DNA from 4 places in the Paenibacillus diazotrophicus genome. Region 4 is predicted to be linked to each of the others. Evidence: riboswitches for the same ligand, from Rfam matches in the RefSeq annotation. Region 4 holds a riboswitch; each other region holds the start of a gene.
The links. A riboswitch is a leader RNA that binds a small molecule or an ion and turns the genes downstream of it on or off. The one in region 4 is predicted to bind cyclic di-AMP.
Positions count from the first base shown of each region.

Region 1 (3,147 bases), on a different contig from region 4:
CCAATTTTGCAGGTGTCATCAAGCCACAGCTGGCCCAGGAATATGTGAATCAGAATAAAGCAGCTATTTACTTCGTAAATATGGCCTTTATCGGTCCGGATTCTGAAACGGCCTCTCTGGCAGCCCTCTCGGTATACCATCAGAATAGTGATGCTTTCTGGAAGTATTACGATGCAATTTATGCGAATCAAGGGGATGAAAATGCTGAATGGGCTACACAGGATTTTCTGGTGAATCTGGCAGAGAAGGAAAAGCTGCCCATTGATTTAGATCTGTTGCGCAAGGATATCAAGGAACGGACCTATGAAAGTGAACTGCAAAAGGATATTACTCTTGCCAAGGATACCGGAGTCACCTCCACACCTACTGTATTTATTAATGGATACAAAGTAGAGGAGCCATTCAATATGGAAGCCATAGATGCACAGATGAAGTCTGCTTCCGAAGCAGTGAGCGCCGAGTGATGAAGTTCTCTACGTTCTGCAGGCGCCACTGTCTCTATCTGGCCTGGTTCGTGTCCGTTATTGCGGTAGCGGGAAGCTTGTATCTTAGCGAGGTCCTAAAGTACGAGCCATGTAAGCTGTGCTGGTTCCAGCGTATATTTATGTACCCGCAGCTCATCCTGCTGGGCATTGCCACATACCGGAATGACAAAAAGATAATTCCTTATGTGCTTCCTTTAAGTCTAATTGGGGGTAGCATAAGTGTTTATCATTATGCCGAGCAGAAGATTCCTGCACTCAGCAAGGTGCTCCCATGTACGATTGGCGTACCCTGTAATAAAGATTATCTTAATTTTTTCGGGTTCATTACGATCCCTTTGCTTGCCCTGATCGCATTTGCTCTAATCACGATTTTGCTCTGGACCGGGCGTAAAGAGGACACCGTAGACTAGACAGAGCCACAGCAGAATATAGAGGGCAATCATTCCTGAAATTTCTGACACAAATATAGATAAAAATCATGAAAAAACCCGGTATGAAGGGATATTCGCAGAGAATGAAAGATCGCTATATCCCTCATCTTTGTTTTGCGTAAATTGGATGTTTTTTCATTCTTTTTTCATTTTTTTCACCGCTTTACGGAAGAGGCATTGTAGACTATCATTAGACCTTGTGAGAAGTTGAATATGCGCTGAATTTTCTGTAAGGAAAAACGGGGGAACCAACATTGGCCAAGCGCCAAAGGGGTGAATCGGGAACGGTCCGCAAGGGCTATAACCGTAGGGCTACCACAGCCCGAATCCGCCAGCTAACCTCGTAAGCAACGGTGGGATAATGACGATGCGTAAGCATGCGGATCATTTCCGTATGCTTATTTTTGTGCCTGCATTTATGAAATCCACCAATGAAAACAGCGCACGGTATTACCGTTTCAACGTAAGCAAAGAGAGGAACTGTTACTACAATGGTAAGCAAGGTAAAACGACTATTGATCGGGCGTCCGATGAAGTCGAACGAACTCGATCATGAAAAGTTATCCAAGGTGAAAGCACTGGCTGTCCTGTCTTCTGATGCGCTCTCGTCTGTAGCCTACGGAACGGAACAAATCCTGATTGTGCTGGTAGCCGCAGGCTTCACAGCTATCTGGTACTCATTGCCAATTGCATTAGCCGTATTGGGCTTGCTGGCTATTTTGATTTTATCCTATCGCCAGACTATTTTTGCTTATCCGCAAGGCGGAGGCGCGTATATCGTTGCCAAGAGCAACCTCGGGGTTCCTACTGGACTCTTAGCAGGCGGATCGCTTCTGGTCGACTATATTTTGACCGTTGCGGTTAGTGCGTCGGCAGGGACGGATGCGATCACATCCGCTTTTCCTAATCTTCATAATCATAGTGTTCTAATCGCCGTAACCGTTATTCTGCTCTTGACCCTTGTCAACCTACGAGGCGTTACGGAATCTGCATCGTTCATTGCTATTCCTGTGTATCTGTTCGTAGTATCGATCTTCGTGTTGATCATTGCGGGAATATTCAAATATGCAACCGGCGGAGCCCATGCCAATGTTCCAGAAATCGGGGCTGCTGTATCGAATGTCAGTTTGTTTTTACTGCTTAAAGCCTTCAGCTCCGGCTGTTCGGCCCTTACAGGAGTAGAGGCGGTATCGAACGCAATTCCAAACTTCAAGGCACCTGCTGAGAGAAATGCGGCCAAAACCTTGATGATGATGGGAATTATCCTTGGAAGTATGTTTACAGGAATCACGCTGCTCGCCTACTGGTACGGAATTACACCGGATACCAAAGCTACAGTTGTATCCCAAATTGCTGAATCTACTTTTGGACGCGGTGGTTTGTACTTCTTCATTCAAGGGATTACTGCTGTAATTCTCTTCCTTGCAGCCAATACGGCTTACTCAGCTTTCCCGCTGCTGGCGTTTATGTTTGCCAAAGATAAATATCTGCCCCATGCCTTTATGGTCCGAGGCGACCGTTTGGGCTTCTCTAACGGCATTATCTTCTTGGGTGTATTATCAGCCCTGCTTGTCGCTGCTTTTCATGGAAATACAGAAAGTCTGATTCCTTTGTATGCAGTGGGTGTATTCATTCCTTTTACCCTGTCCCAGCTTGGTATGATGGTGCACTGGTATAAATCCAAACCTAAAGGCTGGCAAAATAAATTTGCTGTGAATACGGTGGGGATGCTTACTACCCTGACCATTACTCTGATCTTTATCATCACGAAGTTCTCGAGTGTATGGATGGCCTTTATCTTCCTGCCGGTTGTAATGTTCGTGTTCCACCGGATTCACCGCCATTATCTCAATACAGCAGATCAGCTGCGTATTTGTCCGGAAACGGATAAACCTTGTATCAAAGGAAGCACCGTAGTTGTTCCTGTCGCAGGTGTAACCCGTGCAGTTCTGCATTCCATCAGCTATGCCAAGTCCTTAACGGATAATGTGGTAGCCGTGTATGTTGGATTTGATGAAGAAGAAATTAACAAAATGGAACAGAAGTGGGAGGAATGGAATCCGGGAGTGCGCTTAATTGTACTACGTTCCCGGTATCGCAGCATTCTTCGTCCGCTTGTCAAGTTCATTGATACAGTGGAGTGGAAGACCGCTTCTACCGACCATATCACGGTACTCATTCCGCAGTTTATTACGAAGCATTGGTGGCAGGCGATCCTGCATAACCAGACC
Region 1 covers NZ_JBGJZN010000001.1:1,453,025-1,456,171, forward strand. The annotation lists gene ACAN54_RS06600 (DsbA family protein) at 1-464, shown strand, start outside; gene ACAN54_RS06605 (disulfide oxidoreductase) at 464-895, shown strand; cyclic di-AMP (ydaO/yuaA leader) riboswitch at 1,123-1,281, shown strand; gene ACAN54_RS06610 (APC family permease) at 1,408-3,147, shown strand, end outside.
Region 1: it holds a riboswitch for cyclic di-AMP, as region 4 does, so the genes downstream of both, ACAN54_RS06610 (APC family permease) here and ACAN54_RS29090 (resuscitation-promoting factor) in region 4, are expected to answer to the same signal.

Region 2 (3,147 bases), on a different contig from region 4:
TTCATCAAATCCAACATACACGGCTACCACATTATCCGTTAAGGACTTGGCATAGCTGATGGAATGCAGAACTGCACGGGTTACACCTGCGACAGGAACAACTACGGTGCTTCCTTTGATACAAGGTTTATCCGTTTCCGGACAAATACGCAGCTGATCTGCTGTATTGAGATAATGGCGGTGAATCCGGTGGAACACGAACATTACAACCGGCAGGAAGATAAAGGCCATCCATACACTCGAGAACTTCGTGATGATAAAGATCAGAGTAATGGTCAGGGTAGTAAGCATCCCCACCGTATTCACAGCAAATTTATTTTGCCAGCCTTTAGGTTTGGATTTATACCAGTGCACCATCATACCAAGCTGGGACAGGGTAAAAGGAATGAATACACCCACTGCATACAAAGGAATCAGACTTTCTGTATTTCCATGAAAAGCAGCGACAAGCAGGGCTGATAATACACCCAAGAAGATAATGCCGTTAGAGAAGCCCAAACGGTCGCCTCGGACCATAAAGGCATGGGGCAGATATTTATCTTTGGCAAACATAAACGCCAGCAGCGGGAAAGCTGAGTAAGCCGTATTGGCTGCAAGGAAGAGAATTACAGCAGTAATCCCTTGAATGAAGAAGTACAAACCACCGCGTCCAAAAGTAGATTCAGCAATTTGGGATACAACTGTAGCTTTGGTATCCGGTGTAATTCCGTACCAGTAGGCGAGCAGCGTGATTCCTGTAAACATACTTCCAAGGATAATTCCCATCATCATCAAGGTTTTGGCCGCATTTCTCTCAGCAGGTGCCTTGAAGTTTGGAATTGCGTTCGATACCGCCTCTACTCCTGTAAGGGCCGAACAGCCGGAGCTGAAGGCTTTAAGCAGTAAAAACAAACTGACATTCGATACAGCAGCCCCGATTTCTGGAACATTGGCATGGGCTCCGCCGGTTGCATATTTGAATATTCCCGCAATGATCAACACGAAGATCGATACTACGAACAGATACACAGGAATAGCAATGAACGATGCAGATTCCGTAACGCCTCGTAGGTTGACAAGGGTCAAGAGCAGAATAACGGTTACGGCGATTAGAACACTATGATTATGAAGATTAGGAAAAGCGGATGTGATCGCATCCGTCCCTGCCGACGCACTAACCGCAACGGTCAAAATATAGTCGACCAGAAGCGATCCGCCTGCTAAGAGTCCAGTAGGAACCCCGAGGTTGCTCTTGGCAACGATATACGCGCCTCCGCCTTGCGGATAAGCAAAAATAGTCTGGCGATAGGATAAAATCAAAATAGCCAGCAAGCCCAATACGGCTAATGCAATTGGCAATGAGTACCAGATAGCTGTGAAGCCTGCGGCTACCAGCACAATCAGGATTTGTTCCGTTCCGTAGGCTACAGACGAGAGCGCATCAGAAGACAGGACAGCCAGTGCTTTCACCTTGGATAACTTTTCATGATCGAGTTCGTTCGACTTCATCGGACGCCCGATCAATAGTCGTTTTACCTTGCTTACCATTGTAGTAACAGTTCCTCTCTTTGCTTACGTTGAAACGGTAATACCGTGCGCTGTTTTCATTGGTGGATTTCATAAATGCAGGCACAAAAATAAGCATACGGAAATGATCCGCATGCTTACGCATCGTCATTATCCCACCGTTGCTTACGAGGTTAGCTGGCGGATTCGGGCTGTGGTAGCCCTACGGTTATAGCCCTTGCGGACCGTTCCCGATTCACCCCTTTGGCGCTTGGCCAATGTTGGTTCCCCCGTTTTTCCTTACAGAAAATTCAGCGCATATTCAACTTCTCACAAGGTCTAATGATAGTCTACAATGCCTCTTCCGTAAAGCGGTGAAAAAAATGAAAAAAGAATGAAAAAACATCCAATTTACGCAAAACAAAGATGAGGGATATAGCGATCTTTCATTCTCTGCGAATATCCCTTCATACCGGGTTTTTTCATGATTTTTATCTATATTTGTGTCAGAAATTTCAGGAATGATTGCCCTCTATATTCTGCTGTGGCTCTGTCTAGTCTACGGTGTCCTCTTTACGCCCGGTCCAGAGCAAAATCGTGATTAGAGCAAATGCGATCAGGGCAAGCAAAGGGATCGTAATGAACCCGAAAAAATTAAGATAATCTTTATTACAGGGTACGCCAATCGTACATGGGAGCACCTTGCTGAGTGCAGGAATCTTCTGCTCGGCATAATGATAAACACTTATGCTACCCCCAATTAGACTTAAAGGAAGCACATAAGGAATTATCTTTTTGTCATTCCGGTATGTGGCAATGCCCAGCAGGATGAGCTGCGGGTACATAAATATACGCTGGAACCAGCACAGCTTACATGGCTCGTACTTTAGGACCTCGCTAAGATACAAGCTTCCCGCTACCGCAATAACGGACACGAACCAGGCCAGATAGAGACAGTGGCGCCTGCAGAACGTAGAGAACTTCATCACTCGGCGCTCACTGCTTCGGAAGCAGACTTCATCTGTGCATCTATGGCTTCCATATTGAATGGCTCCTCTACTTTGTATCCATTAATAAATACAGTAGGTGTGGAGGTGACTCCGGTATCCTTGGCAAGAGTAATATCCTTTTGCAGTTCACTTTCATAGGTCCGTTCCTTGATATCCTTGCGCAACAGATCTAAATCAATGGGCAGCTTTTCCTTCTCTGCCAGATTCACCAGAAAATCCTGTGTAGCCCATTCAGCATTTTCATCCCCTTGATTCGCATAAATTGCATCGTAATACTTCCAGAAAGCATCACTATTCTGATGGTATACCGAGAGGGCTGCCAGAGAGGCCGTTTCAGAATCCGGACCGATAAAGGCCATATTTACGAAGTAAATAGCTGCTTTATTCTGATTCACATATTCCTGGGCCAGCTGTGGCTTGATGACACCTGCAAAATTGGCACACGCCGGGCATTTGAAATCACCGAATTCGACGATTTTAACCGGTGCATCCGCTTTGCCCAGTCTTGGAAGCTCACTGTAATTGAATTGAACCGCTTCGCCTGAACCTGCATTGGAAGAAGAGTCCTTCGATGCCAAAAGAATAAGCACGGTGAAAATAATCACTACAATGGCCACTGTGCTAATAATCAGGATTCTCGTTTTCTGCTTGT
Region 2 covers NZ_JBGJZN010000001.1:580,333-583,479, reverse strand. The annotation lists gene ACAN54_RS02580 (APC family permease) at 1-1,527, opposite strand, end outside; cyclic di-AMP (ydaO/yuaA leader) riboswitch at 1,654-1,812, opposite strand; gene ACAN54_RS02575 (disulfide oxidoreductase) at 2,040-2,471, opposite strand; gene ACAN54_RS02570 (DsbA family protein) at 2,471-3,147, opposite strand, start outside.
Region 2: it holds a riboswitch for cyclic di-AMP, as region 4 does, so the genes downstream of both, ACAN54_RS02580 (APC family permease) here and ACAN54_RS29090 (resuscitation-promoting factor) in region 4, are expected to answer to the same signal.

Region 3 (3,147 bases), on a different contig from region 4:
GCTTGATAAGCATCTGTGCTCATAATTCGTTTGGCGCCAACGTAGCGGTTGACGTAGTAGCTGTCACTCAGCGAGCTGATGGTTACACCGCGCTTGGAAGAAGCGTGTGCGAACTTGCCTTCACCGACATAAATGCCGACATGGGATATTCCTTTGCCGCTTGTATTAAAGAATACAAGATCGCCTGGTCTAATGTTATCGCGGGATACGGCAGTACCCATTTGATATTGGGAACCAGACTGGTGAGGAAGGTTGATTCCAATCTTATCAAACACATACATGGTAAATCCGGAGCAATCAAACCCGTTAGTCGAAACTCCGCCGGATACGTATTTAGTACCGATGGCTTTGTCGATAACCTGGTCCATCTTGGAGTCTGCGAAAGCGCTTCCCGCTCCGATGGTAAGAATGATGGAAAAACTGAGTAGTGCGGCTGCCAGCTTCTTCTTCAAAAGTAAATACCCCTTCCAAATGCCTACGAGGTTAGCTTAAGGGTTCGGTTGAAGGTCCCCTATGACCCCTCTGTGAATAGGAGGTCAATTCACCCAAAATCGGTTCCCCCGTTTCCTTAATAATTAAGGAACTCGGCACGACTGTTGATTAGGATTAGCTTACGGATCAAACAATGACAAAACCTTTGTAAATCAGGTTTGAATAATTACAAAAATGTTACTATCGACTTACTGCGATAATTGTAACAAAGACAGAAGCAGTTGGCAATCACTAAAAGCATATAAATACATATTTTTTGAGCCTTTTAAGAGAAAAATGCCTAATTTGCGCTTGTTTATTACTCCGTGAGTTAGAGGTATGGAAGATGTATCTGGAATATTTATCAAAAAGGGTGTTTCAAAGCTCTAAAAAGTGTGTAAAAGGGAGAATAAGGAAAAGGAAAAACCCGGAAATGATTACGGCAATAATCAGTTCCGGGCTCGTATAAGTTACATTTAGTTGTTAGAGGTGTGATTTTGAGGGGATAAAAACTTCAATTAGTCGTAGGCAACGGTCTTGTAAGCTGTAGTGCTCATCACTCGTTTAGCGCCAACGTAGCGGTTGGCCCAGTAGGCTTGACTCAGCGAAGAAATATTTACACCGCGCGAACTGGAAGATTGTGCGAATTTGCCTCCACCGACATAAATGCCGACATGGGAAACTCCTGATCCAAAGGTATTGAAGAATACCAGATCGCCTGAACGCAAGTTGTTCCGTGATACGGATGTTCCCAGGCTGAATTGTGCCTTGGACGTGCGTGGTAGGGTAAGTCCGACACTTTTAAAAACATACGAGGTGAAGCCGGAGCAATCGAAACCGTTTGTGCTGGTGCCTCCGAATTTATAGGTGGTTCCAATAGTTTTAGCAATGACGCTGTCCATCTTCGAATCAGCGGAAGCGCTACCAGCTCCGATGGAGAATACCATTACTAGTCCAAGTGCTGCTGCGGTACATTTTTTCTTAAAATTCTGACTTCTCAAAAGATGTACTCCTTCCAAGGCCTGCGAGGTTAGCTTAAGGATTCGGTAGAAGGTTCCCCTATGACCCCTCTAAAGCGAGATCAATTCACCCAAAATATGGTTCCCCCACTTCCCGGTGCAGGGAATTTGGCGTTTTATGCACCAGAAGAGCGACGTGTCGACAATTTGCAAATGCTTGTAAGTTTATTGTGTTTGAATGTGCTGCGTCTTAAAGATTACAAATTTGTTACTAGTAGTACAGGCATCATTGTACCAGAGGATTTACAGTTTTGCAAATACACTTATTTACTTTGTAATCCAAAAAAAGAGTCCCGCTCCCTCAAGGAGCAGTGACTCTTTTATTATGCCGGCAAATTGCAGTATTTATTGTGGAAATGATTTACTGGACCAGAGATGGTATTGTGCGGCGATTCCCCACATTTTGAACAGTGTAGTGGGGAGGGGAGAGAACTGCCTCAGCAGAAGTGCCGGCATCCCGGGACAAAAGATCGACATCCCGCCACAAGCAAGCATCATTACCAATCCCCCTGCTCCCATCACCGCCGATACTCCCACTGAAGGAATGATTACTTTCAGACAGACCAGCAGAGAAGACAGAGTTCCTGTACCACCTGTATAACCGAACTGCATGTACAGCAGCATTTTTCGGATGAAGAATAGATATAATAGCCAAACCAGAATGTAGGGTACCAATTTCAGCAGCAGCTTATAATCCACAATTCCGGTAAGCAGCAGATCGTACATTTTGGGAAGAAGCCAGTAGAGCGGCAGCGCTGTAAGCACCCATTCTGCAAGACTGAACAGCAACACCGGAAGCCCATATAGCCGCATACCCGGAAAAAAGAACATTCCACGCTCGCCTTTACGTTCCTGATGAAGCTCATGGAGCAATCCTGCCCGGATGAATGGGGATAGCAGGAGCCTTATTGCACTTAAACCCAGCAGCATCCAGAGCCATTGTTGAACACCGGAATGGGTACTTAGTGCGATCTGCCCCTCCACATAATACAAAAGTCTGCCCATTGCACTGCCACCTGCATCCTGATCAGGGTAACGCAGCAGTATCGGAACTACTGCGCTTTTAACAAACTTGTACATGAAATAACTCCAGAACAGCCTGTAGATAAACAACAGAATCAGTATATAAAATTGTTCTTTCATGCTGTGCCAGCCGCGGGATATCGATCTTTTCACAATCCTTCACCTCACCAGACAAGAGTTCCGAGCAGATTTTCAATTAGGTTGGTTATGCTAAGCGTCCAGCGTGAGAGCGTGTCGGGTTCCAGTTCCGCGAGTCTGAAATTATTCAGATGCCTGCTCTCCAGCAGGATGGAGTGCCCGGGATCAATCTCTGCCGATACCAGCGGCGCTTTGTAGGAGAGTTGAAACGTAGTTTCCCTGTCTTTTGCATTCCAATATCTTTGAACGGTATATCCATCCGAAAAGGTGAACTTCACAGGCACCTCTCCGTACTGGCTGCTCTTGTTGCTCACGGTGACCGATGAATCATAACGGGGATTTTCTGTGCCGGTCCCTTTTTTGTGAAGGGTATTGATAATGTCATCTACAGCAAAGTCAGGAGCGCCGCCACTGTATACATATTGATCAAAGTAGGCTTGCCATGATTTTTTGGTCACTTTTTCTACGGTCTTTTGAAAATCGGCAGTGGAAGGGT
Region 3 covers NZ_JBGJZN010000016.1:17,328-20,474, forward strand. The annotation lists gene ACAN54_RS29475 (C40 family peptidase) at 1-452, opposite strand, end outside; cyclic di-AMP (ydaO/yuaA leader) riboswitch at 458-600, opposite strand; gene ACAN54_RS29480 (C40 family peptidase) at 990-1,418, opposite strand; cyclic di-AMP (ydaO/yuaA leader) riboswitch at 1,476-1,614, opposite strand; gene ACAN54_RS29485 (hypothetical protein) at 1,836-2,633, opposite strand; gene ACAN54_RS29490 (M1 family metallopeptidase) at 2,678-3,147, opposite strand, start outside.
Region 3: it holds a riboswitch for cyclic di-AMP, as region 4 does, so the genes downstream of both, ACAN54_RS29480 (C40 family peptidase) here and ACAN54_RS29090 (resuscitation-promoting factor) in region 4, are expected to answer to the same signal.

Region 4 (3,147 bases):
CACTATATCTTATTAACTGCTAATTTGCAAAAAACTGCTGCTTAATTCAGCTCTGGCTTCACAGGCCCGATCACATAAATTGTACGTGATTTACGCCCAAAGTTACGGGCATTGCTCAGGGAATCATAGTAGACATCCACCTTGTTGCCTTTAATGGCACCGCCGGTATCCTCTGCACGGCGAAATCCAAGACCCTCAATATACACCCACCAGCCGATAGGTATTACGTTTGGATCCACAGCAATGGTCCGACCTTCCGTTACGCGTGTGCCGGAGGCCGTACGTGTACCAATCCCAGGTTCTTCAGAAGAATAAGCCGTCATGGATACATTTTTGATTATTTTTTTGTACTCAAAATCTATACCTGCTTTGCTCGCAACATTGTTGCTGTTTGTGCTGACTTTAGATGTTTTTGTGGTAGTGGTTGAATTGGAAGTTGCAGTAGTGGCTACAGCAGCCTTGGGAAGTGCTTTGGTACCAATAGCAATGATTTTGTCTTTGGTAACCGTCTGTACTTCCTTGCCCACCATGCGCATAGATGCCAGCTCGCCATCTTGATAGATTTTCTCGATATGCTGGACCATAACGCCCGGTTTGCCCGCTTGCGCAACTCTTACAGTTCCCTTTGTCAGGGAGGGGTCTGCGGTTTTAATAACCCGGAAAGGCAAATTTGTTGTCCGCTGTACCACTTGCTTGTTAATCCGGACAATTTTGATTTCCATGTCGGCAGAAACTGCGGTGTTGAGAGAAGGGTAAATCTTGTCATAGCTCTCCAGGCTGATGCCCAGTTTGTCAATCGCCTGACCGATGGTGTCTTCGGTCGTGTAGAGCGTTTTGGTTGTTCCATCCGCTGTTAGCTTAAAAGCCTGCGCATGGTTGATTACGACACGGTCGCCGTCTTTTATTTCATCACTAAGGCCAATAGATAATGCATCTTGCGGCTGCAGCGAAATTTGTTCTTTTGCCAGCACATCACTGAGCAGCGTATCCCGCGTCTCCAGCGTCTGTACCTTTCCATCTATTACTAAAGTTATTTCTTTAAAGCTTTGACCGTGTACGTACAGCAGAATTACTAGCGCGATAACGATTGATGCCGCGCCTGCAAGTGAAAGTACGCGAGGATTCACTTGCTTCCACCGTAATGCGAAAGACCTGCTGGATGATTGCGAATCATGGGATACTTCTGGTTGGAATACGCCCATTCTCTCCATCCTCCTTACATAGCCCCGTCGTCCAAGTTGTATAGCAAAGGTGACTGTATCACTTCTGACGAAACTAGGTTTGAGATTGCACAGGATACGCCCGCATTGCTTTAGCGTTTCCTGCTCATGGATCGCCTGCTCGGCATAGCTACTCCAGACATCTGTTATACAACAGTATGCTGGAAACATTCACATTATTCAAAAAACAAAAAAAGCCTAAAAAGAGTTCACAGAGGACTCTTTCGTGGCTCTCCGGGTGTCAGAATACGCGGGAATGTTTATGCACGAGGTTTCCTCTCTTACTTGCGCTTACGGGGTTAGCTGTCGGGTTCGGGCATAAGAGAGACGCCCTATCTCAGGTCACCCGCTCACGGCGGTTGCCCTCAAATTCACCCCAAAGACCACGTGAAGAAATCAAATAAAGTCTGCGGCATTTCTGTGTTGTACCCTATGTACGGACATGCGGCAGATCATTATTGGTTCCCCCGTTCTCCATACGGAGACTCAGCGAGACGATCCATGAAAATGTGACTGTCACAGTAACAACAGCTCACTTCACTGAAAAGATGATATCCTGTTTTGATGCATGTTGTAAAGCACGATTCAACCACGTTTACGCAAAAAAATCATTAAAATATTGTAATAATCGGCCGTTTTTTTATTAAAAAAGTTTAATATATCGGCTATACTTCTTTTTTCACCGGATTTACTCCCGTTTTCAGACAATCCCAAATCGTTCCAGTGCGTTCGCATACGTTATTTCAGCTAATTCCTGTAAATCAATTCCTTTTATTTCCGCGGCTGCCTCGGCGACAAGCTTCACATATGCACTCTCATTTCGCTTCCCACGGAAGGGATGGGGCGTGAGATATGGAGAGTCCGTTTCGATCAAAAGCCGGTCCATTGGAGTCTGCGCAAGCACCTCTTTCGGCACTCTGGCATTCTTAAAAGTTACAGGTCCACCAAAGGACAAATGAAACCCTAGATCAAGGCACATTTTAGCCGTTTCCCAGCTCCCCGAAAAGGAGTGCATGACACCGCCAATCTCATTTGCCTTCTCTTCCCTCAAAATCCGTACCACATCCTCGTGCGCATCACGATTATGTATACAGATAGGCATTTTCAGTTCCCGTGCCATACCAATCTGTTTGCGGAATACCTCCTGCTGTATTTCTTTGGGGGAAGTATCCCAATAATAATCGAGCCCGATTTCTCCGATAGCCACCACCTTTTTATGGCTGCACAGAGAGGCAATCCAGTCCATATCCCCCTCCTTCATGTCAATCGCGTCCACGGGGTGCCAGCCTACTGCTGCATAAATATAATCATACGTTTCTGCTAATTTCATTGTCGTTGGAATCGTTTCCCGATTAAATCCAATATTAATCATCTTGCTGACCCCAGCCTCTAAAGCGCGTGCAATAACCTCCTCGCGGTCCTCGTCGAATTGCGGTGCATCCAGATGAGTATGTGTGTCGAATAAGCGCATGCTGCATCATCCTTTCAGTATTGTTTTCTATGATGAATTCCAGAAATTTTTGTATTATTTTGCAAAGATCTCAGCAATGGAAACAGGCAGCTGTGTAAGCACATTCTGTAGCTTATCCTGCGGAAAATAAAGATGATACCGGCCGCGGTGAATACCGCTGATCGAACGGACTATATCGGATACCTCAGAGATCTCCCGCAGTTTATCATGACGGTCCAGCAGCAAAATTTGTTTGCTGTCAAAACCCTCCCCTGGACGAAAAACATCATAAGGAAGATCTGTCGGATAATCAATCTCCAGATCGTAATCAGGATGCAGCCCGGCCCCCGCAAAACTGCGGCGGATTTCATCAATCGTCTCCGAGTCAAGGTGATCCATTTCTACATATTTATACAGTTTACGATGAATAAATCGGCTGCACAAGTCAGCTAATGTTTCATCGGATTCCAGAGTCCA
Region 4 covers NZ_JBGJZN010000014.1:47,323-50,469, forward strand. The annotation lists gene ACAN54_RS29090 (resuscitation-promoting factor) at 42-1,202, opposite strand; cyclic di-AMP (ydaO/yuaA leader) riboswitch at 1,494-1,722, opposite strand; gene ACAN54_RS29095 (TatD family hydrolase) at 1,921-2,691, opposite strand; gene ACAN54_RS29100 (HD domain-containing protein) at 2,746-3,147, opposite strand, start outside.